3 regions of the Ensifer sp. Root142 genome follow, and region 1 is predicted to be linked to each of the others. Evidence: riboswitches for the same ligand, from Rfam matches in the RefSeq annotation. Region 1 holds a riboswitch; each other region holds the start of a gene.
What was found. Region 1 has a riboswitch for thiamine pyrophosphate ahead of thiO (glycine oxidase ThiO). Riboswitches for the same ligand answer to the same signal wherever they lie in the genome.
Positions count from the first base shown of each region.

Region 1 (10,578 bases):
GCCAGGACGGCGCGAAAGTTGGCAAGGCCGACGAAGCCGGACTTGAGCCCGAACGGATCCTCGCGAAGCACGGATTGATAAAGCGCCTGGCTCGCCGGCCAAAAGAAGAAGATGACCGTGAGCACGATCTGCGGTGCGAGCAGGAGATAAGGCAATATTTTATTGGGAAAGACGACAGGCTGCAAAGCGACCCCCTTCTTTGCGCGAGGAGATGGACTGCCCCGGTTCACGCCCGGGGCAGTCCTGCTATTGCATCGTTAGTTTCCGATGGCTGCCGCGATTGCGGCGTTCGCCTTCTTGGTACCTTCGGTCAGGGCTGCTTGCGCATCCTTCTGCCCGGCGAGCATCGCCTCGAACTCTTCGTTGAGGATGTCTCTCACCTGCGGAAGATTGACGAGCCGCACACCCTTGGAGTTTTCCGTTGGCGCCTTGCCCATCATCTGCAGGATCGGCGTTTCACGGCCGGGGTTCTTTTCATAGAATCCCGACTTCTTGGTTTCCTCATAGGCCGCAAGGGTGACGGGCAGATAGCCCGAGACCTGATGCAGGCGTGCCTGGATTTCGGTCTTCGACAGGAAATTAAAGAACTCGGCGATGCCCTTGTATTCATCGTCGGATTTGCCGCCGAATACCCAGAGGCTTGCGCCGCCCGGGATCGTATTCTGCGGACCGCTGCCCTCGTAATAGGGCAACTGGCCAATACCGTATTTGATACCCGACTTGATGATGTCGCCGAGGCCACCGGATGATTCCGTCAGGATGGCGCATTCACCTGATGTGAAGAGCTGCTTTGCCTCCGAGGTGCGGCCACCATAACGGAACGTACCGTCCTTTGCGAGATCGGCTATCGCCTGGAAATGCTGCACGAACAGCGGTGCGTCGACCTTCAGTTCGACGTCGGGGCCGGCAAGGCCGTTCTCGTTCGTTCCGTAAGGCACGTTGTTCCAGGCTGCGAAGTTTTCGGTCTGGATCCAGGTGAGCCAGGTGGAGGTGAAGCCGCAGGCCGAAGCGCCGCTCGCCTTGATCTTCTTGGCCGCGTCGAACACCTCCGGCCAGGTCTTCGGCGGGTTCTCCGCATCGAGGCCGGCCTTCGTAAACGCGTCCTTGTTGTAATAGAGGATCGGCGACGACGAATTATAAGGGAAGGACAGCATCGTACCGTCCGCCTTCGAATAATAAGCGACGATGCCCGGCAGGTATTGATCCTTGTTGAATTCGTAACCGCCCTTCTGGAGCACCTCTGCCACCGGCAGGATCGCGCCTTCCGCACCCAGCATCACACCGCTGCCTGCATCGAAGACCTGCAGGATGGCGGGCGCCTGCTTGGAGCGGAACGCGGCAATGCCGGCGTTCAACGTTTCCGGGTAGGTTCCTTTGAAGACGGGCACGACTTTGTAGGCGGTCTGGCTGTCGTTGAATTCCTTTGCCAGCTTGTCGACAACTTCGTTGTTGGCGCCGGTCATGGCGTGCCACCAGGAAAGCTCGGTAGCGGCCAATGCGTTTGAAGCAAGGCCGACTGAAAATGCGGACGCGACCACGACGGTCCAGTTCAAATGTCTGAACATGATTCCTCCCATTTCTCAAAAGCCAGGGCATTTGGCACGCCCGGCAAAATCGATCCTCCTCGATCGAAGCTTACGCAACCTTCGCTGCGAAACCAAAAAGTAGTAGAAGCGAAATGAAATGAATATGCAACGAAAATATGACAATAGAACGCGTATTCCACTTAACCATGACGTGCCGTGTTCTCTTCACCGAGGCCGGTGGAAATCCCAGCCAAATCTGCGCGATTGGGCGAGATTGTTGCCCCTCGGTTTTGGCTGCCAGGGCGTGGGCGCATGGTCGCGAAGCGTGAAATGCCTCGGGAGTGCGGAGCGGCTTGCCGGGGGTAGTCGGTCCCGGTTCCCGGCCTGCGGCCGGCGCTTGCGCTGAACCTCCGCGGCGACCCTTTTAACCGGTCAAGCCGCGCGCGAACGGGCTTTGGCCGCGATAGCGGCCGCCGCCTGGTACGCTCATCCTTTTCTGGGCGTGCAGCATGACCAGCGTGGGCACATCGCGCGCACGGAGCCAGTTTCGCAGAGATGCCCAGCCGGCAAGGCATCAGGCTCAGTACTGTTAAGCCTGCATCGGAAGCGACCTTGGACTTGTCTTTTCTATCAGGATGCTTGTGAGGCGATCGGACCGGAAAGCGTCGCCGCAACGATGGCCTGCATTCTCGAGAAGGCAGGCTACATCAACTCGGCCGGCGGTTGTCTGTGCTATTTGACGGCAAAGGCGCGGCGAGGGGAGTTTTCGCTCGGACCAGTGTTGATGGCGTTGTTGCGAGCAAATGGCGCTTCAGTCCGGGAGCCTTAGTAGCGCCCAAAGTGGCGGTCTGCGACTTGGATGGGCTCATGCTAGACTTTTGCGCCGGTCGAATGAGCGCAGATGGCTTCCAGGAGTTTGATCGTCATTGCCTGTCCCAGGCGTGGAATCTCGGAAAAGCCTTCACGGTACAAAAGTCTTGTCATGATGGTCTCCGCGAACTGCGGGTTCATCTGGCGAGCGACTTTTAGAGCCTTCTCGCATTTGTCTCCGAAGGGCGTAAGGGCCTCATTGAGATACTCGACACCGTGAGTCTTCACGACGCAGGCGATGTCGAACATGTCGCGGGGCTGCATCGTGGCCCGCGGTAAAATATTTTCTTTGCGATGATTTCGCCAGGGGTCTCAAGCAGGACGTCGCGACCGCGCACCTCCGCTTTCACCGTGGGGTTATCAGTCAGGCTGGGCGCGCAGATAAAGTCGATTTCGCCAACATTCTCGAAGACGATCTTCAATGTTCTTGATCCATCGGACTGATAGCCGTCAGGGTTGATGTCGAGCGCGTAGCCCTGTGTCTTCGGGTTCAGAAGCTGCGGATCATCGATGAAGATGTCGACATCAAAGCTCTCGCGATGATCGATCTGGAGCATCAGGGCGGTACCGCCTCTAAAAGTCCAATTGTCGATCAATGTGAGTTGGGAGCTTGCCTGATCGATAATGCAGCCGCGTGATCAAACAGGTCCCCCCATCTGCTGGCTGGGTGTTCGACCAATTATGCCGCCCGCGCCAAAGGTAGCGGGTAACCGGCAAGTGCCGAGAACTTCCGTGCTAAGTCGGAAGCGATCGCCGGATCAACGTGCATTTCGCCAAGGAACGAGATCTGAAGGTTCTCGTCTACCTCGGAAAAAAAGGAGAACGCCGACGCATCGAAATTGACTGCGCTGGCAGGATCGGAAATCTTGGATGCCAATTGCTCAGCCGAAAGCTTCGTCCCATAAGGGGCGTTGACAGTCGACAAAACCTTTACTGCAACAATAGACATCTTCCTCGACCACAGCACCTTCAGGTTTCTATATACCTTGACGATGCTTGCGAAACAAGGATCGTCGGTGACTACGCCGTCACACGTTAGCCTCGCGGCACTCTTCTAGGCATCTATATTCGGTCGATTTTCCGTTGTGGCGGCTTTTCTGAGGGTGAGGCTCATCTGGGGACGGTGCTCGGCCGTGGTCGCCGGCTGGGAAACGAAGATCTCGTTCAAGCTGGCGCAATGCGCCATCGTGAGGTTGCAGCGATCCATCGCCTAGTTCTGTCCTCGGGATCCTGGCTACGTGTAATGTCGGTCACGACCGCGGCACAATCCGCGCCATGGGTGAGGACGCCATCAATGCGTTCAAGGTTCAGTCCACCGATCGCAACCAGTGGGGTCGGTCCGATTTTCTTCTTCCATGTGGCGAGGCGAGCAAGTCCCTGCGGCTCCCATTTCATCTTTTTGAGAACGGTCGGATAGACCGGACCCAACGCGACATAGTCGGGCGCGACTGACAGCGCCATATCGAGTTCGGCCTCGTCATGTGTGCTGATGCCGAGCTTAAGGCCAGCCCCACGGATCGCGGCCACGTCAGCTTGCGCCAGATCTTCCTGGCCGAGATGAACGAAATCGCAGCCTTCGTCGATCGCCATGCGCCAATGGTCGTTGACGACAAGTTGGCAACCGTGTCTCTCGCATATGGTTCTGGCGATGCGGATATCGCTACGGACTTCGCTATCGGGTCTTTCCTTGATGCGAAGCTGGACCAGCCTCACTCCAATTGGAACGAGGCGTTCGACCCAATTCGCGCTGTCGACAATGAGGTAGAAGGGATCGAGCTTCATGAGAAGACCGCCTTTCCGATCACCGGGGTGGAGGGGACTGCCATGTCTCTCGGTTCGAGCATGCCGGCTTCAAAAGCCAGCCGACCGGCCTCGATCGCCTTGGCAAAACCCGATGCCATCACGGCCGGATTTCCGGCACCGGCCACCGCCGTATTCAGGAGCACGGCATCGAAACCGAGCTCCATCACCGTGGTTGCATGCGAAGGGCGGCCGATGCCCGCATCGACAATCAGAGGCACGTCCGGGAAGTGTGCGCGCATCGACCTCAAGGCGGACAGGTTTTGTGGCCCCATGGCACTGCCGATCGGAGCACACCAGGGCATCAACACGCGGCAGCCAGCCTCCAGCAGGCGCTCGGCAACGACCAGATCGTCGGTCGTATAGGGAAAGATCTCGAAGCCTTCGTTTGAAAGGATCTGTGCGGCTTCGACCAGCGCGAACACATCCGGCTGCAATGTGTCGTGATTGCCGATCACTTCGAGCTTGATCCAGTTCGTCTTGAAAACCTCGCGCGCCATCTTAGCAGTGAGCACCGCCTCCTTGGTGGTGTGGCAGCCGGCGGTGTTCGGCAGTATTTTCGTCCCGAGCTCGCGGATCAGTTCGAAAAACGCACCTCCGGCTTTGCCGCCGGCCGTCTCTCTCCTCAACGAGACCGTGATGATTTGTGTCCCTGAAGCCCGCACCGCGTCCGAAAGCACGGCTGGAGATGGATAGCCCGCTGTGCCCAGGAGCAGTCGGGAGGTGATTTCCGTGTCGTAGACTTGCAGCATGGTCAGCCACCTTTCATGGGCGAGAGAATTTCGATGCGATCATGATCGCCTAAGCGCCATCGATCGCGGTCGGCCGCGTGAACGAGTTCGCCGTTGACAGCGGTCGCCAGCCAGCTTCCTTCATAGTCGAGTGCAGCCATCAGTTCGGCGAGCGTCGAGCAGGCGACCTCGTGCTCTTCGCCATTGACGTTAAGGTTCATCATAGAACTCCGATCTGTGGTCCGGGTTGAGCAGAAGTTCGGCAACGTCGTGCGCAAGAGCCGGCGAGAGCAGGAAACCATGCCGATACATACCGTTCACGGAATAGATCGAACCGCTTTTCGTGATCCTTGGCAGATTGTCGGGGTAGGCGGGGCGAATGCCAGTTCCGGTTTCGGTGATCTGCGCTTCGCCGAAGGCCGGGTGCAGGGCGTAGGCTGCGTTTAAGAGCTCCATCAGCGACCGTGCAGTGATAGGACCGGACAATTCGCTCTCTATCATTGTTGCCCCGACCATGAAGACGCCCTGGCGGCGTGGAACGACATAGATGGGGTGTCGAGGATGCAGGAAGCGCACTGGACGCGACAGTTGAATGTCGCCGGTGCGCAGATAGAGCATCTCGCCACGCACGCCCCGCAGTGCTGCGTCATCCGGGAGCCTGGCAGGGCCTGTGCAGTCAATATGCGAATCGACACGGCGATCGACGGTGGCATCGGTCGCCTGGCCGAAATGAAAACGCACCCCCATGGCCATTAATGTGTCATGGAGTGAAGACAGCGCCTCTCTCGGATCGAGATGCGCTTCCCTCGGGAAGTGGAGTGCACGAGAAAAACGGCCGGCGAGATCGGGTTCCAGTTCGGCTATCTGGTCGGCATCAAGCCATCTGTGCCCTTTGGTTCGCGCCGCGAAGCGATCGAGCTCGCGTGTATCGCGCGCGGCGGCGACGACAAGTGTCCCCTCTTGCACGACCTTGTCGGGCAGCGCCGTCTTCCACCACTCGATGGCTGTCGCGCCGACGCGTTCGACTTTCTCGTCGGCACTTTCGCGCTCACACCAGGGCGCCAGCATGCCGCCGGCAAACCAGGATGCGCCGGCGCCAATCCGTTTTGAACGTTCGAAGACGTCGACCTCAATGCCGCGTCGCGCCAGTTCGTATGAGGTGACAAGGCCGACGACACCCGCTCCGTTGATCAGCACCTGCCTCATTTGGCAGCCGTTCGAGCTGTTACCTGGCCGGAGCTGTAGGGCCATTCATCCATGCGCCGCACCGCTAACGGGCGTCGATGTTGCCGTCTATGTCCGCGGTTTGGCTCGTGTACGACATCTGAAAAAACCATTGGTCGGCTCCAACCTTGACGTTTGGAGACCCAGATCTTGGCGCTGGAAAGATAGAGACACGTCCACGCGATCGCAAAGGAGCTGTCGCAACTGCCGTCGTTCCCACCGTCCCTACGCCAGCATGAACTGGATCAGGTTCAACGGGTCATTGCGCTGCGGTCGAAAGAGCCGATCCGCCCAGCAATATCTCAGCCCCTTGTCGGGACTCCCCTGGTGAATGAACCGAGTTGAACGGCCAATGCCGTGCTTTGTCAAGCGTTGTTAGTCTATTTCCAACGGGGCTAAAGCGTCATCCACATACCTTAGACTCAACGCGTATCGCGCCGAGAGGAGCAACATGAGCCGGCGCATCAATGCGGCGGGCCTCGCGCTCGTCTAGCGGCGGGAAGGCATCAAGGAGCATGCGTTTAGTAGAAAAGGCGCTGCAGCGTGAGTTTTGCTCTCAGGCAAGTGGAGGCATCGTCTGCCCCACAACAATCAATGGTCTCGAATGTTCTCAAGCGATTCCTTTCTCGCTTCTTCATTGATGTCGCTCAGAGACCTTTCATGGTTGGTGCCGTTCCTGGAAGTGACACACATTTCCCAAGCACACCGTCGTGTCCGCCTGCGCGGGCGCGCCCGAGGCGATGAGAGCCACGGCGATTCATGCAGTTCGACCATTTCTCCTCAGTAGGGCGCCGTCCTGGAGCCATGAGTTTCCCCCGTTTTTGAGTGGTTCACGGTGCAAGCCCGGTCGGAAAATGGCCAGCATCCAATAAAAAGGAATCCGAATGGCGCCATATCTGTGCAGAAAATTCGCTCGGCCGCGAAAGGGCGGTCAATGCAAGCAACTTCACCTCCGTCATGGTCGCGCTCGATCGCTATGGCGACATGTTTGGTCTCGATAAGTCCCGTCGCCTGCTGCTCGCAGCACGGACATGAACGTGCCGACTTCCGATTCTATCGCGAGGTCTGGGGACCGACGCCGGCGCTGAATTAACGAGCACATGCATATCGGATCGGGCCTCGGATCCGGAATATTTTCAGCTGTCTCTGGGGCATCTCGATGACGGCGTGGCCGTTGCGCGGCCACGCTGACCGGAGTATGCCTGGCGTAGTGTGATCCCAGTCGAGGGCCGAGAGTGGGGCAGCGCGTCACTCTGCGGTGTTGAGCAACACATCGCCTAGTGCAGCATACTGGTCGGTTGCTGTTCGCTCTGAATTCGACGTGTTGGGCTCGCCCGCCTACAGAACCAGCGACCGCACTCTGTTAACGCCAACTCATCCGTATTGCCGAACCTAAATTCATCCATCAGGAATTTTGCGAGGCGGCCAGCGCGGATGTCTTGGCGCGGGATCCTCGTTTCGAAGCAAATGCGATCGAATATCCTTTGAAGTGTATCGAGCTGTTCGGGTGCGAGTTCAAAACCTGACTGGTCAAAGTGAATAGCCATTTAGACCTCCCTTCTTGAGCTACCGCCTTCACCGACGAGAGAAAGATAGCGAAATCTTTAATTGGCTCCAAGTGAGCAAAAGTTGAGATTTGCGTGCGTCGAACTGCTGCTGGTAGCGGGGAATCCGGCTCAGAGCCCACAGAGATGCGGCGCTTATAAAAGGCGCCGCGGGAACGACAGCGGAAACGAGACGACCCCTTAGCCGCCCCTTTCCTTAAATGCGAATTGTTCTCGCCAATCATTAGATTTAGTTCGATATTTAGTCGTTGCTGAGATTGCTAGCGGTCTTCCCGCAGAGCCCTAAAAGAAGGCCGCTCTTTTCCAGTTGTCCCGCCGGGTCAGGCAGCCACCCTCCCAATTAACCAGCCATTTGTTTGAGCGCATCGTGGTCGTGGATGCCGCTTTGAAAAAGGCTGATCAGGTGCGCCGCGAGCGTAACGGCTTCATCGCTATCAAAGGCGAGGTGCCTTTCCTGAACCCCTGAACCATTTCCCGGAAGACACATTCGATCTGCTTGAAGTCGTCAGGCGTTACAATCCCTGTGCGAGATCCAACCGCTTTACCCATAGCCCTAATCCTAGCCGGCCCAGGGGAGAACAGGGCCGACGTTTGCCCCGCATAGAGTATGCGCCGTTGCTGGGGGGATTACACTGGACTCGTGGAGGGAGATCCAGACGGTCTTTGGGTTGGAGAGTAGCCAGACCGTCCGGAGCCCACGTTGGGTTGCCTCCACAATACACCAACGCTTATGCATTTAAAAACGCGTGCGGTAGGGCATTGTTCCGATTGCTAATGTATCGTGAATCTGTTCGGCGTGCGTGCCTTATGGCTCTGGCTAAAGTACCCGCCCACGGTTCTCGACCAAGGTGCCTGCGGCGATTGGGTAAAGCTGAAGTGCATCCAGAGCGACGGCTTTGTAGTCGTCGGATGTGAGCCATCGACGAAGGTGGCCGGCGCGATTTCGCGGTTGCTGCTTACGGCGAGGCGAGGCAACGAGCTGGTCTATGTATGCGGGGTCGGAACAGGCTTTACGGACAAAATGGCCCGCGACCTTCGCAAGCAATTGTCGGACATGCCGCCGGTCGCGCTCAAGCGCAAGAACGCGGTTTTCTGTGAGCCGGCATTTGTCGCCGAGATCACCTATACCGAGATCACCAGCGAAGGGGAGTTACGGCATCCATCGTTCAAAGGCCTGCGCGAGCTGGCCGAGAACGTTGATGTCTTCGAGCTCAAAAAATAGACCCGGGGAAGAGGGGCCTTGGAGCTGATACGTTGGGGTGCTCTTATAACTCGGGTGCGACAACAATGTTCCATCGCTGCGGTCGACAATCACCGTCGGTGTTTTCGCACCCGGATCACGTTACCGTTGTTGTTGCTGCACTGCTTACAACGCATGCGTCGACCAGGTGCCACGATCGACAGAGTTGTGCCGAACCATCCCGCCAGGCCGTGCCGATCGAGGTGATCCCAGAGCGCTGCTTTGCTTGGGGCAGGGGCGTGCGCCCTGGGACCTCTAGCGACCTAGAGGCCGCTCTGGACAATCGGCAGCCACAGACCTTCGGCGCAGCGCCAGCCGGTTAGTGGAATGTCGCACTTGCGGTCGAACTTGCCAATTGGCGCCTCGCGAACACAATTCACAGTCGAGCGAAATGGGTGTCCTGGGACCTGGAAGGTCGTCTGAGCATAGGAGGCGGTGCACGAAAAGTATGTGAGGATAGCTAGGGCGCATGCGATATAGTTCGGCATTGCGGGATCCTCTCCAATTTTAGAAGCTGCTAAAGCTACTTCAAAACGGAGCGATTTGCCCTTAGCCTTTTCGAACTAGCTCAGGCGGAGGGGACTCTTGTTCAAACATGGGAAGCTTCATTCCTTCCCATCCAGGATAATCCGCAACGTCCGGATCATATTCGCCGCATCGAGCAGGGCAGCCCTAATTTCTCCTTTACGCGGCTCTCGACAAAACCACGCTGGCACACCTCGTCGGGAACGTGTTGCCACCATGCTGCTAGAAAGGTGTCGTTCTGCAAACGGTTAAAGGGGGACCGGTCATGGAGCAGCGACGGGAAGCTCCGTCATCCGTCGTTCAAAGCGCTGCGCGAGCTGGCCGATCTTCGAGCTAAAAAAATAGGCCCCTGCGGGAGGGGCTCGAGAGTTCGACAGCACGTCGCATGTCCGCAAAAAACGCGTCTCTCAGAGGATTGTTCCTCCCCCCAGACAAGCCTTGCAGGCGCTATCGACGTGGGCCAACATTGGGCGCCTTGTAGATCGACGGCCCCATGCCCCGATACTCGGGTTGAAGGAATGTGAATTCGTAGCTCCGGGTCAATGCTTCGACCAGCGCATTGACGATGGCTGTACGGGCGACCTCTTTCCTGTTGGCGTCAATGGCGACGAGGTCTTTCGCTACTGCGTTAGGCAGCTTCCAAAGCTCGGCCGCGACGAGCGCGACAACTTCGGCATCGTCGACCGTAGTTCCGGCGCGCTCGATACGGTGGTTGATGCGGATATGCCTGACGAGTTCCTCAGCGATTGAGCGGGCGCTGTCTTGTTCGCGGCGGCGCGAAACGCCTGTTCCTGCGAAGCGGCGTTTGGTCGATTGGTCTATCACCGCCAGATGGATGGCGACGAATGAGGATAGTTTGGCGTGGTCCGTCACTTGCTGAACTCCAGATAGCATTCTTCAGTGCCCGATCGTCGATCGGGGCGAGTTGTGCCGCATGTCTGAGACTGGCGCCCGCCTAGCGCCGTGGGTCAGGATCGCTTGGCCGGTGGCCATTCGATCTTGTGTTCGAAGCAATACCAGTTTGGCGCCGCCCGTCCGTGGGCATAGCCGAACGCCTCCCACTTCATGCAGCAGGGAGGTTCGCACAGATGCTCGGC
Region 1 covers NZ_LMFK01000026.1:26,347-36,924, forward strand. The annotation lists gene ugpA (sn-glycerol-3-phosphate ABC transporter permease UgpA) at 1-185, opposite strand, end outside; gene ugpB (sn-glycerol-3-phosphate ABC transporter substrate-binding protein UgpB) at 258-1,568, opposite strand; partial or broken gene repC (replication initiation protein RepC) at 2,155-2,355, shown strand; gene ASD52_RS40285 (hypothetical protein) at 2,397-2,645, opposite strand; gene ASD52_RS40290 (hypothetical protein) at 2,621-2,953, opposite strand; gene ASD52_RS23635 (hypothetical protein) at 3,076-3,345, opposite strand; gene ASD52_RS23640 (thiamine phosphate synthase) at 3,561-4,178, opposite strand; gene ASD52_RS23645 (thiazole synthase) at 4,175-4,948, opposite strand; gene thiS (sulfur carrier protein ThiS) at 4,951-5,148, opposite strand; gene thiO (glycine oxidase ThiO) at 5,138-6,133, opposite strand; TPP riboswitch at 6,356-6,487, opposite strand; gene ASD52_RS23665 (hypothetical protein) at 7,429-7,698, opposite strand; gene ASD52_RS23670 (hypothetical protein) at 8,498-8,938, shown strand; gene ASD52_RS23675 (hypothetical protein) at 9,929-10,354, opposite strand; gene ASD52_RS39440 (hypothetical protein) at 10,450-10,578, opposite strand, start outside.

Region 2 (10,578 bases), on a different contig from region 1:
GCGACCACGATCGGCGCCGTCGAAAATCTGCAGGGCATCTCCTGGCAGCGCGTGACCATAGAGGGCGTTGCCAATCATGCCGGTACCACGCCGATGGCAATGCGCTCCGATGCGGGCCTTGCTGCCGCGCGCGTCGGCCTGTTCCTGCGCGAGCACATCGCGCGATCAAACGCGCCGAGCGTTGCGACGATCGGAACCATGCGCTTCGAGCCGGACGCGATCAACGTGATCCCCTCGCGCGCGGTCTTTACCATCGACCTGCGCGACCCGGACGAGGATCGCCTGAGGGCACTTGAAAGCGCGCTTTCCGGCTTTCTCGACCAGCTTGAGCAGGAAGAGCATGTGACCGTCTCTGTCGAGCGTCTCGCCCGGTTCGAGCCCGTCAGTTTCGACGGTGCGATCGTCGCGGCGATTGAAGTTTCCGCGAAGGCCCGTGGGCTGAAGAGCCGGCGGATGACCTCCGGCGCCGGCCACGACGCCCAGATGATCGCGCGCATCGCGCCGGCGGCGATGATCTTCGTGCCGAGCCGCGACGGGATCAGCCACAATCCGCGCGAACACACGGATCCGGCAGACCTCGTCGCCGGTGCCAATGTCCTGCTCGACGTCGCCGTCCGGCTTGCAGGTAGCCCTTAGGGGGCTGGAAGGGGCGGCCGGGTGCGACCTCCTTGGAGCGATCACGATGCTGATGCGGCAGCAATTCCTCTCACACCGTCATGCACGGGCTTGACCCGAGCATCCAGCCGGCACCTCTGTGTCAGCCTCGTATCGACATGCCGGCTGCCTCCAATGCTCGGGTCGAGCCCGAGCATGACGAAGAGATGGGCCATTGCGTAAAGAGTGCCGGAGCCCGCCGGGCGCCAGAAGGGGCGGGGTTGCCGCCCCTTCTGGCGTGATCGTTATCCCCGAACTTCTGCCTCGCTGTCGACCGGCATATAGAGGTCGCCACCTTCACGATACTTGGCCGCCATCGCTTGAAACCCTTCCTTCTGCGCCTCGGCGCGGATGTCGTGCGAGATCCGCATCGAGCAGAACTTCGGCCCGCACATGGAGCAAAAATGCGCGACCTTGTGCGCCTCCTTCGGCAAGGTTTCGTCGTGGAAGGAGCGGGCGGTTTCCGGATCGAGCGACAGGTTGAACTGGTCCTCCCAGCGGAACTCGAAGCGGGCGCGCGACAGGGCGTCGTCGCGCGTGCGGGCCGCCGGGTGCCCCTTGGCGAGATCGGCGGCATGGGCCGCGATCTTGTAGGTGATGACGCCCACCTTGACGTCGTTGCGGTCGGGAAGCCCCAGATGTTCCTTCGGTGTCACATAGCAGAGCATGGCCGTGCCGAACCAGCCGATCATCGCGGCACCGATGCCCGAGGTGATGTGGTCGTAGCCCGGGGCGATGTCGGTCGTCAGGGGCCCAAGCGTATAGAACGGCGCCTCGCCACAGACAGCGAGCTGCTTGTCCATGTTTTCCTTGATCTTGTGCATCGGCACGTGGCCAGGCCCCTCGATCATCACCTGGCAGTCTTTCGCCCAGGCGATCTTCGTCAGCTCGCCCAGCGTTTCCAGTTCGGCAAATTGCGCCGCGTCATTGGCATCGGCGATCGACCCCGGACGCAGGCCGTCGCCGAGCGAAAACGAGACGTCATAGGCGCGGCAGATGTCGCAGATCTCTTCGAAGTGCTCGTAGAGAAAGCTCTCCTTGTGGTGGTGCAGGCACCATTTCGCCATGATCGAGCCGCCGCGCGAGACGATGCCGGTGACCCGGTCGACCGTCAGCGGGATATAGTGCAGCCGGACACCGGCATGGATGGTGAAGTAGTCGACCCCCTGTTCCGCCTGCTCGATCAGCGTATCGCGATAGACTTCCCAGCTCAGATCCTCGGCGATGCCGTTGACCTTTTCCAGCGCCTGGTAGAGCGGCACGGTGCCGATCGGCACGGGCGAGTTGCGGATGATCCATTCGCGGATGTTGTGAATGTTGCGGCCGGTCGACAGGTCCATGACCGTGTCTGCGCCCCAGCGGGTCGCCCAGACCATCTTCTCCACTTCCTCGGCCATCGACGAAGTGACGGCGGAGTTGCCGATATTGGCATTGATCTTCACCAGGAAATTCCGGCCGATGATCATCGGCTCGGACTCCGGGTGGTTGATGTTGGCCGGAAGCACGGCGCGACCGCTGGCGATCTCCTGGCGGACGAATTCGGGGGTGACGTGATCGGGGATATGGGCACCAAAGCTTTCGCCGTCGCGTAGCGTGACGCGTGCAGCGTCGCGGCCAAGGTTCTCGCGGATGGCGACGAACTCCATCTCGGGCGTGATGATGCCGGCCCGCGCATAGGCAAGCTGCGTCACCGCGCGCCGCCCGGTCGCGCGCAAGGGCGCGTGGCGGAAGGGAAAGGTCGGCGTCAGCCGGTCGCCGGAGGCAAAGCCGTTGTCTTCCGGCCGCACGTCGCGTCCGTCATAGGCTTCGACATCACCGCGAGCGATGATCCAGTTGCGGCGCGGTCGTGGCAAACCGTCCTCGATGCGGATGTTGGCATCTTCTACGGTGTAGGGACCGGAGGCGTCGTAGACGGTGACCGGCGGCTCGCCCGACGTCGGGTGCAGGGTGATTTCGCGCATGGGAACGCGGATGTCGGGATGGATCGTGCCTGGCTTGTAGACCTTTTTCGAGGCGGGAAGCGGGCCTTTTGTGACCGAGAGTTCTGCGGTTTTGGTGGCAATATTCATGATGAGGCTCCAAGTTTGCGGTTGGAGACCCAGTTCTGAAGCCGGAAGGAAAAGACATGTTTGCCTGAAATTCCGCGCGAATGACGGAATCGTGGCGTCAATGTCTGCACCGTCCCTACGCCAGTATGAACTGGATCAGGTTCAACGGGTCACTGCGCCTCGGTCGGCAAAGCCGATCCGCCCAGCAGTATCTCAGCCCCTTGACGGGACCCCCCTGGTGAATGCCTAGAGATAGCCATCGATCCGGATGCGCCGTCAAGCGTTAATCCGAAGGTTGCGTGTCAGGCCTGTTGATTGCCCGGTAGAGCGTTTCCGGATGAGACGAAGCCGCGGGCACGCTCGTTCTTTTCGTTTTTACGCATTTCCTGACGGAAAACCGCTCCGCACTTTTCCTGGAAATGCGCTAGCGGCCGGACTTCTCTGATCCCCGGCGATCGGCATAATCCGCACGGTTGATGCCGTGCCGCTGCAGCTTGTCATAGAAGGTCTTGCGCGGAATGCCGAGCGCTTCGATCGTCGCCTTGACGTCGCCGTGCTGCGCCCGCAGCGCTTCTTTCAGAATTTCCGCCTCGTAGCGCTCGATCCGCTCGGGCAGGCCGGCACTGGTCGGCGCCGCGGCAATCGGTTGGCCGAGCGAACCTTCGACGCCAAGGGCAACGCGCTCGGCGAAGTGCGAGAGCTCGCGCACATTGCCCGGCCAGGAATGAGACCTCAGATAGTGGCTGACGGCCAGCGAAAGCGTCGGCACGTCGCGCTTGAAACGCTCGGCTGCCCGCGTCAGGAAATGCGAGAAGAGAAGGGGGATATCGTCCCGGCGTTCGCGCAGCGGCGGGATCGACAGGGTGACGACGTTCAGCCGGAAATAGAGATCCTCGCGAAAATCGCCCCGCTGGGCCGGGTCGCCGAGGTCGATCTTGGCCGCGGCGATGACCCGAATATCGACGGGGCGCACGATATTGGTGCCAAGCGGCGTGATCTCACGGGCTTCAAGCACTCGCAGCATCTTGACCTGCGTTGCCGGCGGCATCGCCTCGATCTCATCGAGGAAAAGCGTGCCGCCGCTCGCATGCTCGATACGGCCGACGCGCTTCTTCAGGGCACCGGTGAAGGCGCCGGGCTCGTGGCCGAAAAGCTCGCTCTCGATTACCGTTTCCGGCAGTGCGCCGCAGTTCAGCGCCACGAAGTTGCCGTTGCGGCGCCGGCTCCAATTGTGCAGCAGCGTCGCCACCACCTCCTTGCCGCTGCCGGTTTCGCCGGCAACAAGCACATCCACGTCGGTGTCGGCGATATGCCGCAAGGTCTGGCGCAGCCGTTCCATGACCGGTGTCTGGCCAATCAGCGGCAGGCTCTCACCGGCGACTTCGGCTGCGCGTTTCAGCGCGCGGTTTTCCATCACCAGCCGGCGTTTTTCCAAGGCGCGGCGTGCGCTCTGCACCAGACGGTCGGCGGCAAAGGGTTTCGGGATGAAATCATAGACGCCGTCCTTAATGGCCTGAACGGCCATCGGGATATCGCCGTGGCCGGTGACCAGAATGACGGGCAGGTCGGGGTCGAAATCGGCGATCCGGCGAAACAGCGTGAGGCCGTCGATCCCGGGCATGCGGATATCGCTGATGACGATCCCGCTAAAATCCGGGTTGAGGATTGCGAGCGCTTCCGCCGCGCCGGGAAAGGCGGAGACCGCGAGGCCGGCAAGCTCCAGCGTCTGCTTCATCGCCCGCCTGAGTTCGCTGTCGTCGTCGACGAGGCATACGGATTGCTGCATCGCTCAGGCCCTCTTCAAACGCACGGTGAAGACGGTGCCCTCAGGGCTGGTCTTGACCTCGATGTCGCCGCCATAGTCGGCGACAATCTCCTTGGAGATGGCAAGGCCGAGACCGAGACCTTCATCCTTGGAGGTGTTGAACGGCGTGAAAAGGTCTTCGAGGATATCGGGCCGAATGCCCGGACCATTGTCGGCGACAACAAGCGAAACTGTTTCGGAGGGGCCTAACTCGCACCGCACACGGATCTCAGCGTCTGCCCGATCACCGAGGGCTTCCAGGGCATTCTGCAACAGGTTGATCAGCACCTGTTCCAAGCGGATGCGATTGCCGAGCACGCTGAGGCCGTTATCAGGCAGGTCGATGACGATCGCGTCCATGCGGCCGGCAAAGCGGCTGCGCAGCAGCATTCGAGCGCCTTCGATCACCTCCCGCATCGCCGTCGGTTCGGCGACGAAACGGCCCTTGCGCGCAAAGCTGCGCAGTTCGTCGGTGATGGTGCCGACCCGCTCGGTCAGCGCAGCGATGCTTTCGAGATTTTCGACGGCGGTTTCTTTTTGGCCGCGGTCGAGGAAGGTGCGCGCATTGTCGGCATAGGCGCGGATGGTTGCGACCGGCTGATTGATCTCGTGGGCAACGCCCGCCGCCACCTGTCCGAGGATTGCCAGGCGGTTGGCCTGGACCAGTTCCTGCTGCACCGCCTGCAGCCTCTCGCCCGTGCGCCTGTGGTCGGCGATCTCGGTTTCGAGGTGATCGCGGGCGAGGCTTAGGTCCTGTGTGCGCTCGGCCACTCGGCGTTCCAACTCATCGCGCGCGGCGCGTTCGTTGGCCGCGACCTGCGTCAAAGCCTGGCGCCGGCGAAGAAGGAATGCGGCAAGCGCCAGCAGCGGCACGATAACGGCAAGGGCCAGCAGCCTTGCCTCGCGGCTCGCGGCGCCAAGGGCTGCGTCTAGCGGTGCCAATTGCTCCAGCCGCCAGCTGGTCGAGGGCACCATGGTCTCGACCCTGAGGTATTGCCGCTCGCTGCTGCCGGGCAGAAGCGCTGTCAGCACGCTCGATCCATTGCTCGTTGGCTCGATCCGGCGGAACGGTAGCGGCAGCAGGGAGGCATCGCCGAACTGCAGGCTGTCGCGGATGGCGGCGAGGCGATCCCCGGGGATGGTACGGGTCGTCATGAAGCGCCAGGACGGGAAGCTGGTGATCAGCACGATGCCGCGCCGGTCGGTGACATAGACCGGCTTGCCGGAGGCGAGCCAATCGGCCTCGACCCCGCCGAATTCGAGCTTGGCGACCACGACGCCAATCGGGCCGTCAGGCCCGTCGACACGTCTTGATATGTAGAGGCCTGGCCGCTTGCTGACGGTGCCCATGGCGAAATGCTCGGCCTTGCCATCGCGCATCGCCAGCCGGAAATATTCGCGGAAAGCGTAGTCATTGCCGACGAAGCTGGTTGGCTCGCGCCAGTTGCTGGCAGCCACCGCCACGCCGTCGAGGCCAATCGCGTAGATCACCGCCGCATCCGTATTGGCGGCCAGCGCCTCGAGCTTTTGATTGAGCCGCTGCAACGGCTGGTCGCCACCCTTCTCAAGCGCCGTCTTCACCTCTACATCGTCTGCCAGTACCAGAGGCAGCGCGCGCTGCCGCTCCAGCACTGCCCTCAGCAGCGAGGCCTTGAGATTGGCATCGATGCGGCTCTGGATGTCGACGGTTTCAAGCGCCTTGTTTCGCCCATATTCGCCGGCGAAAAAAAGCCCCGCTGCCAGCAACACCAACGCTAGCGCGGCAAAAATCAGCCAGGCGCGGCGCATGTGCCGGTCGAGATCCTCTGGATTGATAGGGCTGGGCGCGGGCATGGACATGGCGGAATTGTGCATTATTCCGCGCAAGTTTCCAGATGATCTGTGCGGATATCCGCTCAAATATTCGTGTGCGTGATCCAAGATTCTCGAAAAAGTGGCGATATTTCAATGGCCTGATCAGCTGTGCTGCGATCTGGCACGCCCATTGCAGATGACATCCTGATGACAGCCCGAGCTGTCGCGCTTCGGAAATAGGGCCTGGGAGGCCCGGCATGACGCCGGACTGGGCCTAAGTGGAGGATATCATGATTATCGACCAATCCGCGGAACCGCGCGGCAAGACACCTTTCTATCGTCATCTCTATGTCCAGGTTCTGGCGGCCATCGCCGCAGGCATCCTGCTCGGCCATTTCTACCCGGAGGTCGGCACGCAGCTTAAGCCGCTAGGCGATGCCTTCATCCGCCTGGTGAAGATGATTATTGCCCCGGTCATCTTCCTGACCGTCGCCACCGGCATTGCCGGCATGACCGATCTCGCCAAGGTCGGGCGGGTCGCCGGCAAGGCGATGATCTACTTCCTGACCTTCTCGACGCTCGCGCTCATCATCGGCCTGATCGTGGCCAATGTGGTGCAGCCCGGCGCCGGCATGCACATCGACCCCGCGTCGCTCGACGTCAAGGCGGTCACCTCCTACGCCGAGAAGGCGCATGAGCAGTCGATCACCGGCTTCCTGATGAACATCATTCCGACCACGCTCGTCGGCGCATTTGCCGAGGGCGATATCCTGCAGGTGCTGTTCATCTCCGTTCTGTTCGGCCTGGCGCTCGCCATGGTCGGCAAGAAGGCGGAGCCTGTCGTCGATTTCCTGCACGCGCTGACGCTGCCGATCTTCAAGCTGGTCGCGATCCTGATGAAGGCGGCGCCGATCGGTGCGTTCGGCGCCATGGCCTTCACCATCGGCAAATATGGCGTCGGTTCGATCGCCAATCTCGCCATGCTGATCGGCACATTCTATTTGACCTCGCTGCTCTTCGTCTTCGTCGTGCTCGGCGCGGTTGCCCGCTACAACGGCTTCTCGATCGTCGCCCTCATCCGCTACATCAAGGAAGAACTGCTGCTCGTTCTCGGTACATCCTCTTCGGAAGCGGCGCTGCCGGGACTGATGAGCAAGATGGAAAAGGCCGGTTGCAAGCGCTCGGTTGTCGGGCTGGTCATTCCGACCGGCTATTCCTTCAACCTCGACGGCACCAACATCTACATGACGCTCGCCGCACTCTTTATTGCCCAGGCGACCGACATTCCGCTGTCGCTCGGCGACCAGGTGCTGCTGCTGCTCGTGGCGATGCTGAGCTCCAAGGGTGCAGCCGGCATTACCGGCGCCGGCTTCATCACGCTTGCCGCCACGCTTTCGGTCGTGCCGGCGGTGCCGGTTGCCGGCATGGCGCTGATCCTCGGCATCGACCGCTTCATGTCGGAGTGCCGGGCACTGACCAACTTTGTCGGCAACGCGGTTGCGACCATCGTGGTCGCCAAGTGGGAAGGCGAACTGGATGAGACCCAGCTTGCCGCAACCCTTGGCGGCCGGGCGCTGCCGGAAAGCCCGGTTCCGGGTCTTCAGCCAGCCGAATAAAGCTGCCTCCTAGGGCAAGACCGCATCTCGGTGCGGCAAGGCGTGGTCCACTTTCTGGTGGGCCACGCCTTTTTTCTTTTGCGGGATAGCCTCGTGGCGTTGCCGCCCTAGGTCATAGGCTGGCGGTTTGCTGCCGGGCCGCCAACGTTCCTGTGAAATTCTCGTTCTCCCCACTTTACTGTACCGTCTGGACGGTATAGTAATTTGTCATCACTGATCGAGGCAAAGCGTTTTCTGGGGAGGAGACGAGAATGCATTGGACGAAGTGTGTGAAAGCGGCCGCCTTGGCCACCGCGGCGTTTGCCGCATTTCCAGCGGCTGCGGCCGAAGTATCGATTTTCTGCAGCTCGGCCGGCGCGGAGCTCGAGCTCTGCCAGTCGGCCTCCGAGGCCTGGGCCAAGGAAACCGGCAATACTGTCAAGATCAACAAGATGCCGGCCAATTGGGGCGAGGCGCTGCCGCTCTACCAGCAGCTGCTCGCCGGAAAGTCCGGCGACGTTGATGTCTTGACCCTCGACAATATCTGGGTCGGCACGCTCGCGTCGCACCTCGTCGATCTCCGGCAGAAGGTGCCTGCCGACGAAGTTTCCAGCCATTTTGAATCGTCTCTTGCCGACGCGACCATCAATGGCCAGCTGCTGGCAATGCCGTGGTTCGTCGACGCCGGCCTGATGTTCTATCGCAAGGACCTTCTGGAGAAGTACGGCAAGGCCGAGCCGAAGACCTGGCGGGAGCTCACCGAGACGGCGAAGCTCATCCAGGACAAGGAGCGGGCATCAGGCAGTCCCGACATGTGGGGCTATGTCTGGCAGGGGCGAGCCTATGAAGGGCTGACCTGCGACGCGCTCGAATGGGTGGCATCCTACGGCGGCGGAACCTTCATTTCGCCCGAGGGCGAGATCACAGCCAACAATCCGAAGGCGGCCGAAGCGCTCGATATTGCCCGATCCTGGATCGGCGGGATCAGCCCGGAAGGCGTGTTGAACTACGACGAAGAAGGCTCGCGCGGCGTGTTCGAAGCCGGGAACTCGGTTTTCCATCGCAATTGGAGCTATGTCTGGGGCACGACGCAGGCCGACGGATCGTCGCTGCGCGGTAAGGTCGGCGTCATGGCGCTTCCGGTTGGGGCTGAAGGCGGCAAGTCGAGCGGATGTTACGGGGCGGGTCTTCTCGGTGTGTCGAAATACGCCGACGATGTAGACGCCGCCGTCAGCCTGGTGCGCTATCTCACCGGCGCCAAGGAACAGAAGCGCCGCGCGCTCCAGGCCTATAGCCCGACGCTGAAGGCGCTCTACGAAGACAAGGACGTTCTGGCGGCCAATCCTTCGCTGCAGTTTGCCGAGAAGGCATATGCCGAAAGCGCCTCGCGTCCGTCGCAGGTCACGGGCGCGTCCTACAACCGGGTGTCCCAGCGGATCTTCAATAGCGTGCACAATGTGCTGAGCGGCAAGGAAAGCGCGGACGATGCCCTGGCGAAGGTTGCGAGCGACCTGGAACGTCTAAAGGCGCGGGGCTGGTAAGCCCCCGCCTATTTCCCACCGATCGAGGACATCACCCGTGAACATTGCGATAGCACCGTGCTGCTGGGGCGTTTACTGGCCCGAAGGCAACGAAATCAACTGGACCGACTATCTCGACCGCATCAAGGCGGCCGGTTACCGGCACACCGAACTTGGACCCTACGGCTTCTTTGCCACGGATCCAGAGGTGCTTTCATCCGAGCTTGGCAGCCGCGGCCTTTCGGTCGTCGCGGCGGCCCATGTCCACACACTCGCCGATCCCGCCTCCTGGCCGGTCCTTAAGGAAAAGACGCAAGCGATCTGTCGGCTGCTGTCTGAGGTCGGCGCGACGCATTTCATCCTGATGGACGAGTCGGAGTTCTATCCGAAGGACAGGATGGGCGTGGTCGATGAAGCAGGCTGGCGCTCCGTCGTCGAGCAGACCACGGGCGCTGCACGCATCGCCCGCTCGCATGGGCTGGAGTTCAGCTTTCACCCGCATGTGGGCACCTGCGTCGAGCTTGAGCCGCAGATCGAGCGCCTGCTTGCCGAGACGGAGCCAGGCCTTGTCGGGCTCTGCCTCGATACCGGTCACCACGCCTATTGGAAGGCCGATCCGACTGATTTCCTTGTCCGTCACCGGGATCGGATCAACGCCATCCACCTGAAGAACGTCGATGGCGCCTATCGCGAACGGGTTCTGGCCGAAGGCATCCACAGCGACCGCGCCTTCGAAGAGGGCATCATGACCGACCTCGATCGCGGCGTCGTCGACATTGCCGCTTTCGTCGATGCGCTGCGGCAGACGGGCTACGATGGCCCGCTCGTGGTCGAGCAGGATCTTGCGCGCGGCCATCCCGACACGCCGGAAACCATCGCCGAACGGAATTTCCGCTTCGTTTCCGAGCTTTTGGCTGAGCGGGCAAAGGCATGAAGGTCGAGGTCCACGATACGCCGCTATCGATCGGAGAGCATCTGGCGGAGCGGATCGTCGATGGCATCCGGGCGCGAGGTTCCGAAGGCCGTGCTTATGTGCTCGGCTGTCCGGGTGGGCGCAGCCCCATGCCGGTCTACGAGGCGATCGGCCGGCGGCTGAAGGTTGAGCCGATCAATTGCTCGCGGCTGGTCATCGTCATGATGGACGAATACTTGCAGACCAGCGG
Region 2 covers NZ_LMFK01000001.1:693,586-704,163, forward strand. The annotation lists gene ASD52_RS03355 (Zn-dependent hydrolase) at 1-636, shown strand, start outside; gene thiC (phosphomethylpyrimidine synthase ThiC) at 900-2,723, opposite strand; TPP riboswitch at 2,818-2,949, opposite strand; gene ASD52_RS03365 (sigma-54 dependent transcriptional regulator) at 3,127-4,488, opposite strand; gene ASD52_RS03370 (sensor histidine kinase) at 4,492-6,360, opposite strand; gene ASD52_RS03375 (dicarboxylate/amino acid:cation symporter) at 6,591-7,916, shown strand; gene ASD52_RS03380 (ABC transporter substrate-binding protein) at 8,168-9,436, shown strand; gene ASD52_RS03385 (sugar phosphate isomerase/epimerase) at 9,474-10,349, shown strand; gene ASD52_RS03390 (6-phosphogluconolactonase) at 10,346-10,578, shown strand, end outside.
Region 2: it holds a riboswitch for thiamine pyrophosphate, as region 1 does, so the genes downstream of both, thiC (phosphomethylpyrimidine synthase ThiC) here and thiO (glycine oxidase ThiO) in region 1, are expected to answer to the same signal.

Region 3 (10,578 bases), on a different contig from region 1:
TAGGAGAGCTTGCCCTTGGCCTTCGGTGCCTCGGCTGCGGGGGCAGCGGCATCGGCCACCTTGGCCTTTTCCGCCTTCTCCGTCTTGCGCCGCTCTTCGATCGCGCCCTTGCGCTGCGCCATCATGTCGGTGTAGCCGCCGGCATATTCGATCCAGCGGCCGTCAGGCGCTTCGGGATTGGCCGGCGCGATGGTCGAGCTCACGGTGCGGTCGAGGAAGTCGCGGTCGTGGCTGACGAGGATGACGGTTCCGGCAAAGCCGGCGACGACCTCCTGAAGCAAGTCCAGCGTCTCGATGTCGAGATCGTTGGTCGGCTCGTCGAGGATCAGCAGGTTGGTGGCGCGGGCGAGAATGCGTGCCAGCATCAGCCGGGCGCGCTCACCGCCCGACAGTTCGCGGATCGGGGTGCGCGCCTGCTCCGGCTGGAACAGGAAGTCCTTCATGTAGCCGGTGACATGGCGCTGCTCGCCGTTGACAATCAGGCTCTCGCCCCGGCCGTCGGTCAGGTAGTGGGCCAGCGTATCGTCGAGGTTGAGATCCTCGCGCTTCTGGTCGAGCGTCGCCATCTCAAGATTGGTGCCGAGTTTCACCGTGCCGGTATCCGGCTCGATCTGCCCGGTCAGCATCTTCAAAAGCGTCGTCTTGCCGGCACCGTTCGGGCCGACAAGGCCGATCCGGTCGCCACGGTGCACGCGAATGGAAAACGGCGCAACGATCGTCCGCTCGCCGTAAGCCTTGGTGATCTTCTCCGCCTCGATCACCAGCTTGCCCGATTCCTTGGCGTCGGAAGCCGCCGCCTGAACGGAGCCCTGCGGCCCCTTGTGGCCGCGATGGCGCGAGCGCATGTCCTGCAATTCGCCGAGACGACGCATGTTGCGCTTGCGCCGGGCGGTAACGCCGTAGCGCAGCCAATGCTCCTCGCGCTCGATCGCCTTGCCGAGCTTGTGCTGCTCCAGCTCTTCCGCCTCCAGCACCTCGTCGCGCCAGGCCTCGAAATGGCCGAAGCCGCGGTCGAGCCGGCGGGATTGGCCGCGATCGAGCCAGACCGTCGCGTTCGAGACCTTTTCGAGGAAGCGCCGGTCGTGCGAGATCAGCACCAGGGCCGAACGGCTGCGGGTCAGCTCGTCTTCGAGCCATTCGATCGTCGGCAGATCGAGATGGTTGGTCGGCTCGTCGAGCAGCAGGATATCCGGCTCCGGCGCCATCACCCGGGCAAGCGCTGCGCGGCGCGCCTCGCCGCCGGAAAGGCGTGCCGGGTCTTCTTCGCCGGTCAGACCCAGGTGCTGCAGTAGGTAAGCGACGCGATACGGGTCGTCGCTTGGGCCAAGGCCCGACTCGGCATAGGCCTGCACCGTGTCGTAGCCTTCGAAATCCGGTGCCTGGGGCAGGTAGCGAACGGTCGAGGACGGATGGCGGAAGACCTCGCCCGATTGCGCTTCGGCAAGACCGGCGGCGATCTTCATCAGCGTCGATTTGCCGGAACCGTTGCGCCCGACAAGGCAGATGCGATCCCCCGGCTCCACCTGCAGGTTGGCGCCGGCCAGAAGCGGCGTGCCACCGAAGGTCAGGAAGATATCGTCGAGTTTCAGAATGGGAGGCGCCAAGGCTCAGGCTCCGGAAAGGTCATAGGGGCGGGCGAGAACGATCGCCCGGCCGGTGTCGAGGGAAATGCGAAGGGGACCCTCCGCGACATTGGAAACGGTGCGCGAAGACCCGAACGGCAACGTGAAATCGGTGAGCGGATAACGCGCGTTGACGATCGTAAGCCCGATGAGATCGGTCAGTCCGAGGATCGAGAATAGGCTGCCCTTCGGCAGATCGATTTCGATCTCGCCTGCAAGCAGCGGATAGGCCTCCTCCTCACCCGAGGTCATGAACACCGGCAACCCACGTTCGGCCAGCGAAGCAGCCTGAAGCAGGTGCAGGAAGGCATGGTCGCTGCGTGATCCTCCGAGCGCGCCGGCAAAGATCAAGGCTTCGGCGCCACGCGACAGCGCCGCCTCGACAGCGATTTCGCCATCGGTCGCAGCCTTGGCGGCGGGATAGGGCTCGCGCGGGACATCGGCAAATTCCGCGAGCAGCGCCTCCTCGGTCGAATCGAAATCGCCCACCCAGACGTCGGGGGTCACGGATAGCACCCGCGCATGCCGCATGCCGCCATCGGCCGCAACGAAGCGGCTGCCTGCGAGCTGGCGCGCAAGGCGATCGGTCGGGGTCAGTGCACCGCCGAGCAGAATGGTGAAGGTGGATCGGGCCATGGCAAAGCCCATAGCGCAAAGGCACGGGCAAGGAAAAGCAAGAAAACCGAACAAGGGCGCGATCCGGCGATTTTGCGTCCTCGTTGTCAGTGATCTTCGGGCAAGGTATCGGGAAACAGCATCTCCGCATAGATCCCGGGGTTGGAATCGGGGATCTCGATGGCGCCGACCGTGCGTCGGTAGAATTCGGCCGGGCCGACGCCGCCGATGATGGCGTAACCGTAGCCTGCGTCACGCATCGCCGTCAGGCTCACGCGCAAGAGCGCCTCGCCGATCCCCGTCCGCGCATGGCCTCGTCGACGCCCGTCGGCCCGAAGAAACCGAGCGCTGTGACATCGTGGCAGGCAAAGCCGACGATCCGGTCCTCGAACACCGCGATGTGCATGCACGTCGGCGTCGATCTGAAGGCCGCCTCCGCCTCGCCCGCCCAGCCGGAGCCAAATGTCTGCTCGATCCAGGGAACAACAAGCTTCGTTCGGGTGCCATTGCGCGGTGAATGCCGATACCGTCAGCAAGCGGTGATCTCGCTTGTGCCGGCAGTGCATAAAGGCGAACGAGCATGTCAGTCATCGCAGGCTCCTTCGGCGTCTGCAAACTCTGCCGACGATTTTACCCCATGCGCCGCGGCGCGAAAATGCGGGGCGGGCGCTTTTGCCGTCCTCAAACTTCGCTTGCCATCAAACCGGCTCGGCGGTAAATCTCTACCCGCTCTAACGGGGTGCCTTCCGACCGCATGGCGGCCGAAGGCTGAGAGGCGTTGAACGCCAACCCGCGGAACCTGATCCGGCTCATACCGGCGGAGGGATTAGACGCGATCGGATCGATACGCCCTTTTCCCATGCAACATCATTTTTAGGGAGAGGTGCCTGCCATGTCCAATTCATCGCAACTCAAGGTTCTTAGCCGGCTAGCGCTTGCCGCGACGGCAGGACTTGTCTTCGCGGCCAATGCCGTTGCTGCCGACAAGACGCTGACCGTCTACACCTATGAAAGCTTCATCACCGAATGGGGGCCGGGTGCCAAGGTCGCCGAAGCTTTCGAGAAGACCTGCGAATGCAAGGTCACCTATGTCGGCGTCGCCGATGGCGTCGAGCTTCTGACCCGCCTCAAGCTCGAAGGCGCGGCCTCCAAGGCCGACATCGTGCTCGGCCTCGATACAAACCTCGTCGCCGAGGCCAAGGCCACCGGCTTCTTCGCGCCGCACGGCATCGAGCCTGCCAACGTCAAGGTACCCGGCGACTTCACCGACGACACCTTCCTTCCCTATGACTACGGCCATTTCGCCGTCGTCTACGACACCCAGACCTTGAAGACGCCGCCGAAGAGCCTGAAGGAACTGGTCGAAGGCGACGCCTCTCAGAAGATCGTCATCGAGGATCCGCGCACCTCGACGCCGGGCCTCGGTCTGCTTCTCTGGGTCAAGGCCGTCTATGGCGACGAAGCCGGCGCCGCCTGGGCCAAGCTCAAGGACAGGGTACTGACCGTAACGCCGGGCTGGTCGGAAGCCTATGGCCTCTTCACCAAGGGCGAAGCGCCGATGGTGCTTTCCTACACCACGTCGCCCGCCTACCACATGGTGGCGGAAAACACCGACCGCTACCAGGCGGCCGAATTCTCGGAAGGTCACTACATCCAGATCGAAGTTGCCGGCATGACCAAGAGCGCCAAGGAGCCGGAGCTTGCCAAGCAGTTTCTCGCCTTCATGACCGGCCCGGAGTTCCAGTCGATCATTCCGACGACCAACTGGATGATGCCGGTCGCGGCGACCAAGGAGCCGCTGCCGGAGGCTTTTAGCAAGCTGGTCAATCCGGAGAAGACTTTCCTGCTGCCGTCGGAAGAGGTGGCGGCGAACCGCAAGGCCTGGATCGACGAATGGCTGGCCGCCATTAGCAAGAACTGAGGCGCATTTGTTCGCGCCTGCCGAAAATCGCATCACGATGACCGCCGGGACTTTAAGTCTCGGCGGTATCCTGCTGTTTGTCGGCCTGGCGATTGCAGCCCTTTTGCTCCAGAGCGGTGACTTCGGCAACAGCGTGCTGTTCGATGCCTATATCTGGCGGGTAACGCGCTTCACCTTGCTGCAGGCGAGCCTTTCGACGCTGCTTTCCGTTGTTCTTGCCATCCCGATCGCACGGGCGCTTGCGCGCCGGCCGAGCTTTCCCGGCCGCGTCTGGGTTCTGCGGGTGATGGCCCTGCCGCTCGGCCTGCCCGTGCTTGTCGGCGCGCTCGGGCTGATCGAGATCTGGGGCCGGCAGGGCGCGCTCAACACCGCCCTCGCCGGCCTCGGGCTGCAGCAGCCGATCAGCATCTACGGCCTTTTCGGCATCCTGCTCGCCCACGTCTTCTTCAACATGCCGCTTATCGCACGTCTCTTTCTCGCCGGGCTCGAGCGCATCCCTTCGGAATACTGGAGAACCGCCGCCAATCTCGGCATGCCGCCAGCCGCACTCTTCCGCTTTGTCGAGTGGCCGGTCCTTCGGGGATTGCTGCCAGGTGCTGCCGGCCTCGTCTTCATGCTCTGCGCCACCAGCTTCACGCTGGTGCTGACGCTCGGCGGCGGGCCTGCCGCCAGCACCATCGAGGTCGCGATCTACCAGGCGCTGCGCTTCGATTTCGACCCGCCGCGGGCGATCGCCCTGTCCGCCCTACAGATCGTCATGACCGGAGCCCTGCTCCTGGCTCTAACGCGTGTCGCGACCGAACCTGCACAAAGCGCAACCGCGGGCAAAATCTCCAGACGCTATGATGCAGGAACCGGCCTCTCCCGGACGTCCGACGCCGGCTGGATCCTGTTCTCGCTGCTCTTCATCGGCGCACCGCTGATCGCCGTCGTCGGTTCCGGCCTGCGTGCGGATCTGGTGAAGCTTGCCGGCGACCCGACCGTGCATCGTGCTCTCGTCACCAGCATTGTCATCGCCGTCCTCTCGGCATTCTTTTGCGTCACCATGGCCGCCGCGATGATCCGCGCCGCCGGCATCGTCGTGGCGCGTCGCCACGCCCCGACCTTGGCCAGGGCATTTGCGGGCACTGTCACCGCCAGCACGTCGCTGGTGCTGCTGGTGCCGCCGGTCGTGCTCGGTGCGGGATGGTTTCTGCTCCTGCGCCCCTTCGGCGATGTCGCCCGTTTCGCCCCCGCCATCGTCGTCGCCATCAACGCATTGATGGCGCTGCCGTTCGTGCACCGGATCCTGGCACCGGCGATGGCAACACATGCCGCACGCACCGACCGACTGACAGCAAGCCTCGGCATCCGCGGCTTCCATCGCCTGCGATGGATCGACTTGCCGCCGCTCCGGAAACCGTTGCTGATGGCGTTCTCCTTCGCCATGGCGCTGTCGCTCGGCGACCTTGGTGCAGTGGCGCTGTTCGGTTCGCAGGACATGGTCACGCTTCCATGGCTGCTCTACAGCCGGATGGGCAGCTATCGCACCGCGGATGCAGCCGGTCTGGCGCTCTTCCTCGGCCTCATCTGCCTGATCTTCACCATGCTCGGCACGGCCGGCGACAGGCGAGTGCCGGAAGGACGAAACGCATGAATTCCCAGGCGGCGGTAGAACTTGTTGGCGTCGACGTTCGTTACGACACCACCGCACTGCACTTCGATTGCGCCATTCAGCCAGGTGGCATCGTCGCAGTTGCCGGGGCCTCCGGGTCGGGAAAGTCGACCCTCTTTCATGTCATCGCCGGTTTCGAGGAGCCGGACCGGGGCGAGGTTCGCATTCTCGGCAAGACGATGTCGGGACAGGCGCCGGCAGAACGACCCGTCTCCGTGATCTTTCAGGACAACAACCTGTTTGCACATCTCGACGTCGCGACCAATGTCGGCTTCGGCATCAGCCCCTCGCTTCGCCTGTCGGTCGCTGATCGCGCACGGATAGACGATGCCCTCGGCCGCGTCGGGCTCGACAGCTTCGGCAAGCGCCTGCCGCCGACGCTGTCCGGCGGCGAACGACAGCGTGTGGCGTTGGCGCGCGCCTTGGTGCGACATCGCCCGCTGCTGCTGCTGGATGAGCCTTTTGCCGCTCTCGATCCCGGCATGAGGGCCGGTATGCGGGCACTGCTGCAGGACCTGCATGATCAGGAAAACAACACGATCCTGATGATCACGCACCATCCCGATGACGTGAGGGCGCTGGCCGATAGCGTGCTTTTTCTGGACCAGGGGCGTATCATCGCCCATGACCCGGTCGAGCGCTTTCTCGAACGGCGCGATATGGCGTCCATCAACCGCTTTCTCGGCAACGCGTGATGCGACGTGGAATCTTGGAGCATTTCCAGGAAAAGTGCGAAGCGGTTTTCCGTCAGGAAATGCGTGGAAACAGGCAGATAGAGCGTTTCCGCGACGTCGTCTAAACCGGAAATGCTCTAGCGCGCGTGGTACTCCGCCACAATTTGACCGCCGCGCCATGCGACGCGCGGATTGTCCGGCCGGAGCGTCACGAATATTCGCGTATCCGTTGCCGTGATACCACGGGGCAACTATTTCTACCGGGGTAAACTAGGCAGGTGGCGCTGAAATCAGATACAGCAAGACCAGGGCTGGAATACTCTTGCCGGATCGGACGTATCCGGCTGAAAAAGTAAGACTTTCAACGCCGCCCGAGTCCCTGTTGTGGGGTGGCGTTGGACGGGAAACGGGCTGAGGCATGGAAAGTCATACAGTCAGAAACGACCGGTTCCCGCCCAAGCGCGGAGGCCTCCGGACACGTGCTGTGGTTGCATTGCTTGCGACGACGCTGCTTTCCGCCTGCCAGTCGGTGATCGAGCAGACCTACGAGCCGACCGTATCGCCGTCCTCCAATCCGCAGATCGTCGACGAAGTCCAGAAGAACGACCCCCGTGCCCAGCTCGGCGCGCGCGAACACCCGCGCATCGTCGCGAGCTACGGCGGGGAGTACAAGGACGCAAAGACGGAGCGGCTGGTCGCCCGCATCGCCGGCGCCCTGACGGCCGTCTCGGAAAACCCGCAGCAGTCCTACCGCATCACCATTCTCAATTCCCCGGCGATCAACGCCTTTGCGCTGCCCGGCGGCTATCTCTATGTCACCCGCGGCCTGCTTGCGCTTGCCAATGACGCGTCCGAGGTTGCGGCCGTGCTGTCGCATGAAATGGCGCACGTCACCGCCAACCATGGCATCGAGCGCCAGCAGCGCGAAGAGGCGGAAGTCATCGCCAGCCGCGTCGTCTCCGAGGTGCTGTCCTCGGATCTCGCCGGCAAGCAGGCACTGGCGCGCGGCAAGCTGCGTCTGGCCGCCTTCTCCCGCAACCAGGAGCTCCAGGCTGACGTCATCGGCGTGCGCATGCTGGGCGAGGCCGGTTACGACCCCTATGCGGCGGCACGCTTCCTCGATTCCATGGCCGCCTACAGCCGCTTCTCCGCGGTCGATCCGGAAGCAGACCAGAGCCTCGACTTCCTATCGAGCCACCCGAATGCCCCGCAGCGCGTCGATCTCGCGCGCCGGCACGCGCGCGCGTTTGGCGCCGAGGGCACCAGCGGCGACCGCGGGCGCGACTATTATCTCGCCGGCATCGACGGCCTGCTCTATGGCGACAGCCCGCAGGAAGGCTATGTCCGCGGCCAGACCTTCATGCATGGCCAGCTCGGCATTCGTTTCGACGTGCCGACCGGCTTCCAGATCGACAACAAGGCAGAAGCGGTCCTGGCAACCGGCCCCGGCGACGTGGCGATCCGTTTCGACGGCATCGCCGATACGGCCCGCAAGAGCCTGACGGATTACATCGCCAGCGGCTGGGTGACCGGCCTGCAGCCCGATACCATCCGTCCGATCAGCGTCAACGGTCTTGAGGCCGCAACGGCCCGCGCGTCTGCCGATCGCTGGGACTTCGACGTCACGGTCGTGCGCATCGACAACCGCATCTACCGCTTCCTGACTGCCGTTCCAAAAGGGTCGCGCGCGCTGGAGCCGACGGCAAACCAGCTGCGCGCAACGTTCCGCAAGATGACGCCGGCCGAAGCACAGTCGCTGAAGCCGCTGCGCATCCGCGTCGCCGTGGTCAAGCCCGGAGAGACGATCGCCATGCTGTCGGCCCGGATGATGGGTACCGACCGCAAGCTCGATCTGTTCCGGCTGATCAACGCCATGCAGGTGACCTCGACCATCAAGCCGGGCGACCGGGTGAAGATCATTTCCGAATAAACGCCAACGGCGCCGCACCATTCAGTCCGACGCCGTCTTATGTCTTCGTGTCAAAGATGCGAAATCGCTTGCCGTGCCCGACGCGCGTTTGACGCGTTGAGGTTTCCGGCGCGAACGTGCAACTGCGTCATCACGTGTTCACCCGTCCTATGGACGGGATGGCCACCCACTGCATGTTTCCTTAAATCCTATTCGATTTAAGGATAAAAACATGCAGCAATTCAAAGTGCTACAGCGACCTTAGCGCGTCTAATAAGACGCGCGGCGCTGTAGGCACGTCTCCCGAAAATGCTTCAGTGCACGACCGATGTCAGCGCCGGAGCCTTGGTTGCCAGCGCCGCCCTGAGCTTTTCAAGCGCCCGCGTCTCGATCTGGCGGACCCGCTCCTTGGAGATGCCGAGGTCGAGCCCGAGCTCCTCCAGCGTTGCGCCTTCCTCTGACAGACGTCGTGCGCGGATGATCCGCATCTCGCGCTCGGTCAGCGCACCCATGGCGTCGTGCAGCCAGATGCGGGCACGCTCGCCGTCGATCATGTCGCTCACCTGTTCGTCAGGCAGCGGCGCGTCGCTTGCGAGAAAGTCGAGGCGCTCTCCCCCATCGGAATCCGCCCCACCGACCGGTGCCTGCAGCGAGGTGTCGCTGCCGGAAAGGCGGGCATCCATGGTCTGGACGTCGGCAATGCTGACCCCGAGTGCGGCGGCAATTTCCTCATGCATAGCCTGCGATGTGAGCTGACGATCGCCTTGGGCAAGCCGCGCGCGCAGCCGGCGAAGATTGAAGAACAGCGCCTTCTGCGCCGAACTGGTGCCGCCACGAACGATCGACCAATTGCGCAGAACGTAGTCCTGCATCGAGGCACGGATCCACCAGGTCGCGTAGGTCGAGAAGCGCACTTCACGGCTGGGCTCGAAGCGCGCGGCGGCTTCGAGCAGGCCTATATGCCCCTCCTGAACGAGATCGCCCATCGGCAGGCCGAAATTGCGGAATTTTGCCGCCATGGAAATGACCAGCCGCATATGCGACATGGCGATCTTGTTGCGGGCGTCCTGATCGTGATCGTTTCGCCAGGCCGTGGCCAGGGCGTGTTCTTCTTCACGCTCGAGATAAGGCGCCTCCATCGCAATCTTGATCATGCGCCTGTCTGCTGTGAGAGTCCTCATCGATCGCTCCATGGCGGGCGCCTGGACGCCGCTAACGGGTGAAGTCCAAGGGCCGGACGGAAGGACCCGACCGACGCCGACGGCGGCTGGTGCGACGACACCGAAGCTTGAAGAACCGGTGCAGCGCCCTACTTCCAAACTACGAAGCTGAATTCTGACAGAAGATCAGAGCACCCAGATCGCCCCGGCAGGAAGGCGGCGCATCCCTGCCGGCTTTGATAAATGCGCGCCGGCGAGAAAAGTTCCCTCGCCCCGACGAAAAAGCTGCAAGCAGGAATGGTGCAAACGAAAAAGCCCGGCGCGATGGCCGGGCTTTGTCTTGTCGTGATGGTATGGGACTGGCGCTCTTTAAGCTGCCTCGTCCTGGGCGTCGTCTTCTTCGATCGCCTTGCCGCGCTTCGGACCCTTGTTAAGATTGGCTTCGACCAGGCGAACAGCCTCGGTCTCGGACATCTTGTTCACGGCCGCGATTTCGCGCGCCATGCGGTCGAGGGCAGCTTCATAGAGCTGGCGTTCGGAATAGGACTGCTCCGGCTGGTTTTCTGCGCGGTAGAGGTCGCGCACGACTTCTGCGATCGAGATCAGATCGCCGGAATTGATCTTGGCATCGTATTCCTGTGCGCGGCGCGACCACATGGTCCGCTTGACGCGAGCCTTGCCCTGCACAACCTTCAACGCGCGATCGACGAAATCGGTCTCCGAGAGCTTGCGCATGCCGATGCTGACGGCCTTGGCGACCGGCACCTTCAGGCGCATCTTGTCCTTTTCGAAATCGATGACAAAAAGCTCAAGCTTCATGCCGGCAACTTCCTGCTCCTCGATAGCGACGATCTGTCCGACGCCATGGGCCGGATAGACAATCGATTCACCGGTCTTGAAGCCGTGGCGTGTCGAAGATTTTTTCTGCTGGGTCGTCATTCGTTTCAAAAACTCCCTGTTTCGCACCCGGCCATTCTTGGCCGGGGCCGGGTCAGTGAGGCCCGGGATAGACGGGGATACCGC
Region 3 covers NZ_LMFK01000046.1:252,237-262,814, forward strand. The annotation lists gene ASD52_RS31690 (ABC-F family ATP-binding cassette domain-containing protein) at 1-1,604, opposite strand, end outside; gene ASD52_RS31695 (thiamine diphosphokinase) at 1,608-2,258, opposite strand; partial or broken gene ASD52_RS31700 (GNAT family N-acetyltransferase) at 2,345-2,828, opposite strand; TPP riboswitch at 2,963-3,080, shown strand; gene thiB (thiamine ABC transporter substrate binding subunit) at 3,130-4,158, shown strand; gene thiP (thiamine/thiamine pyrophosphate ABC transporter permease ThiP) at 4,190-5,794, shown strand; gene ASD52_RS31715 (ATP-binding cassette domain-containing protein) at 5,791-6,507, shown strand; gene ASD52_RS31720 (M48 family metalloprotease) at 6,905-8,416, shown strand; gene ASD52_RS31725 (RNA polymerase factor sigma-32) at 8,710-9,576, opposite strand; gene ASD52_RS31730 (CarD family transcriptional regulator) at 9,925-10,494, opposite strand.
Region 3: it holds a riboswitch for thiamine pyrophosphate, as region 1 does, so the genes downstream of both, thiB (thiamine ABC transporter substrate binding subunit) here and thiO (glycine oxidase ThiO) in region 1, are expected to answer to the same signal.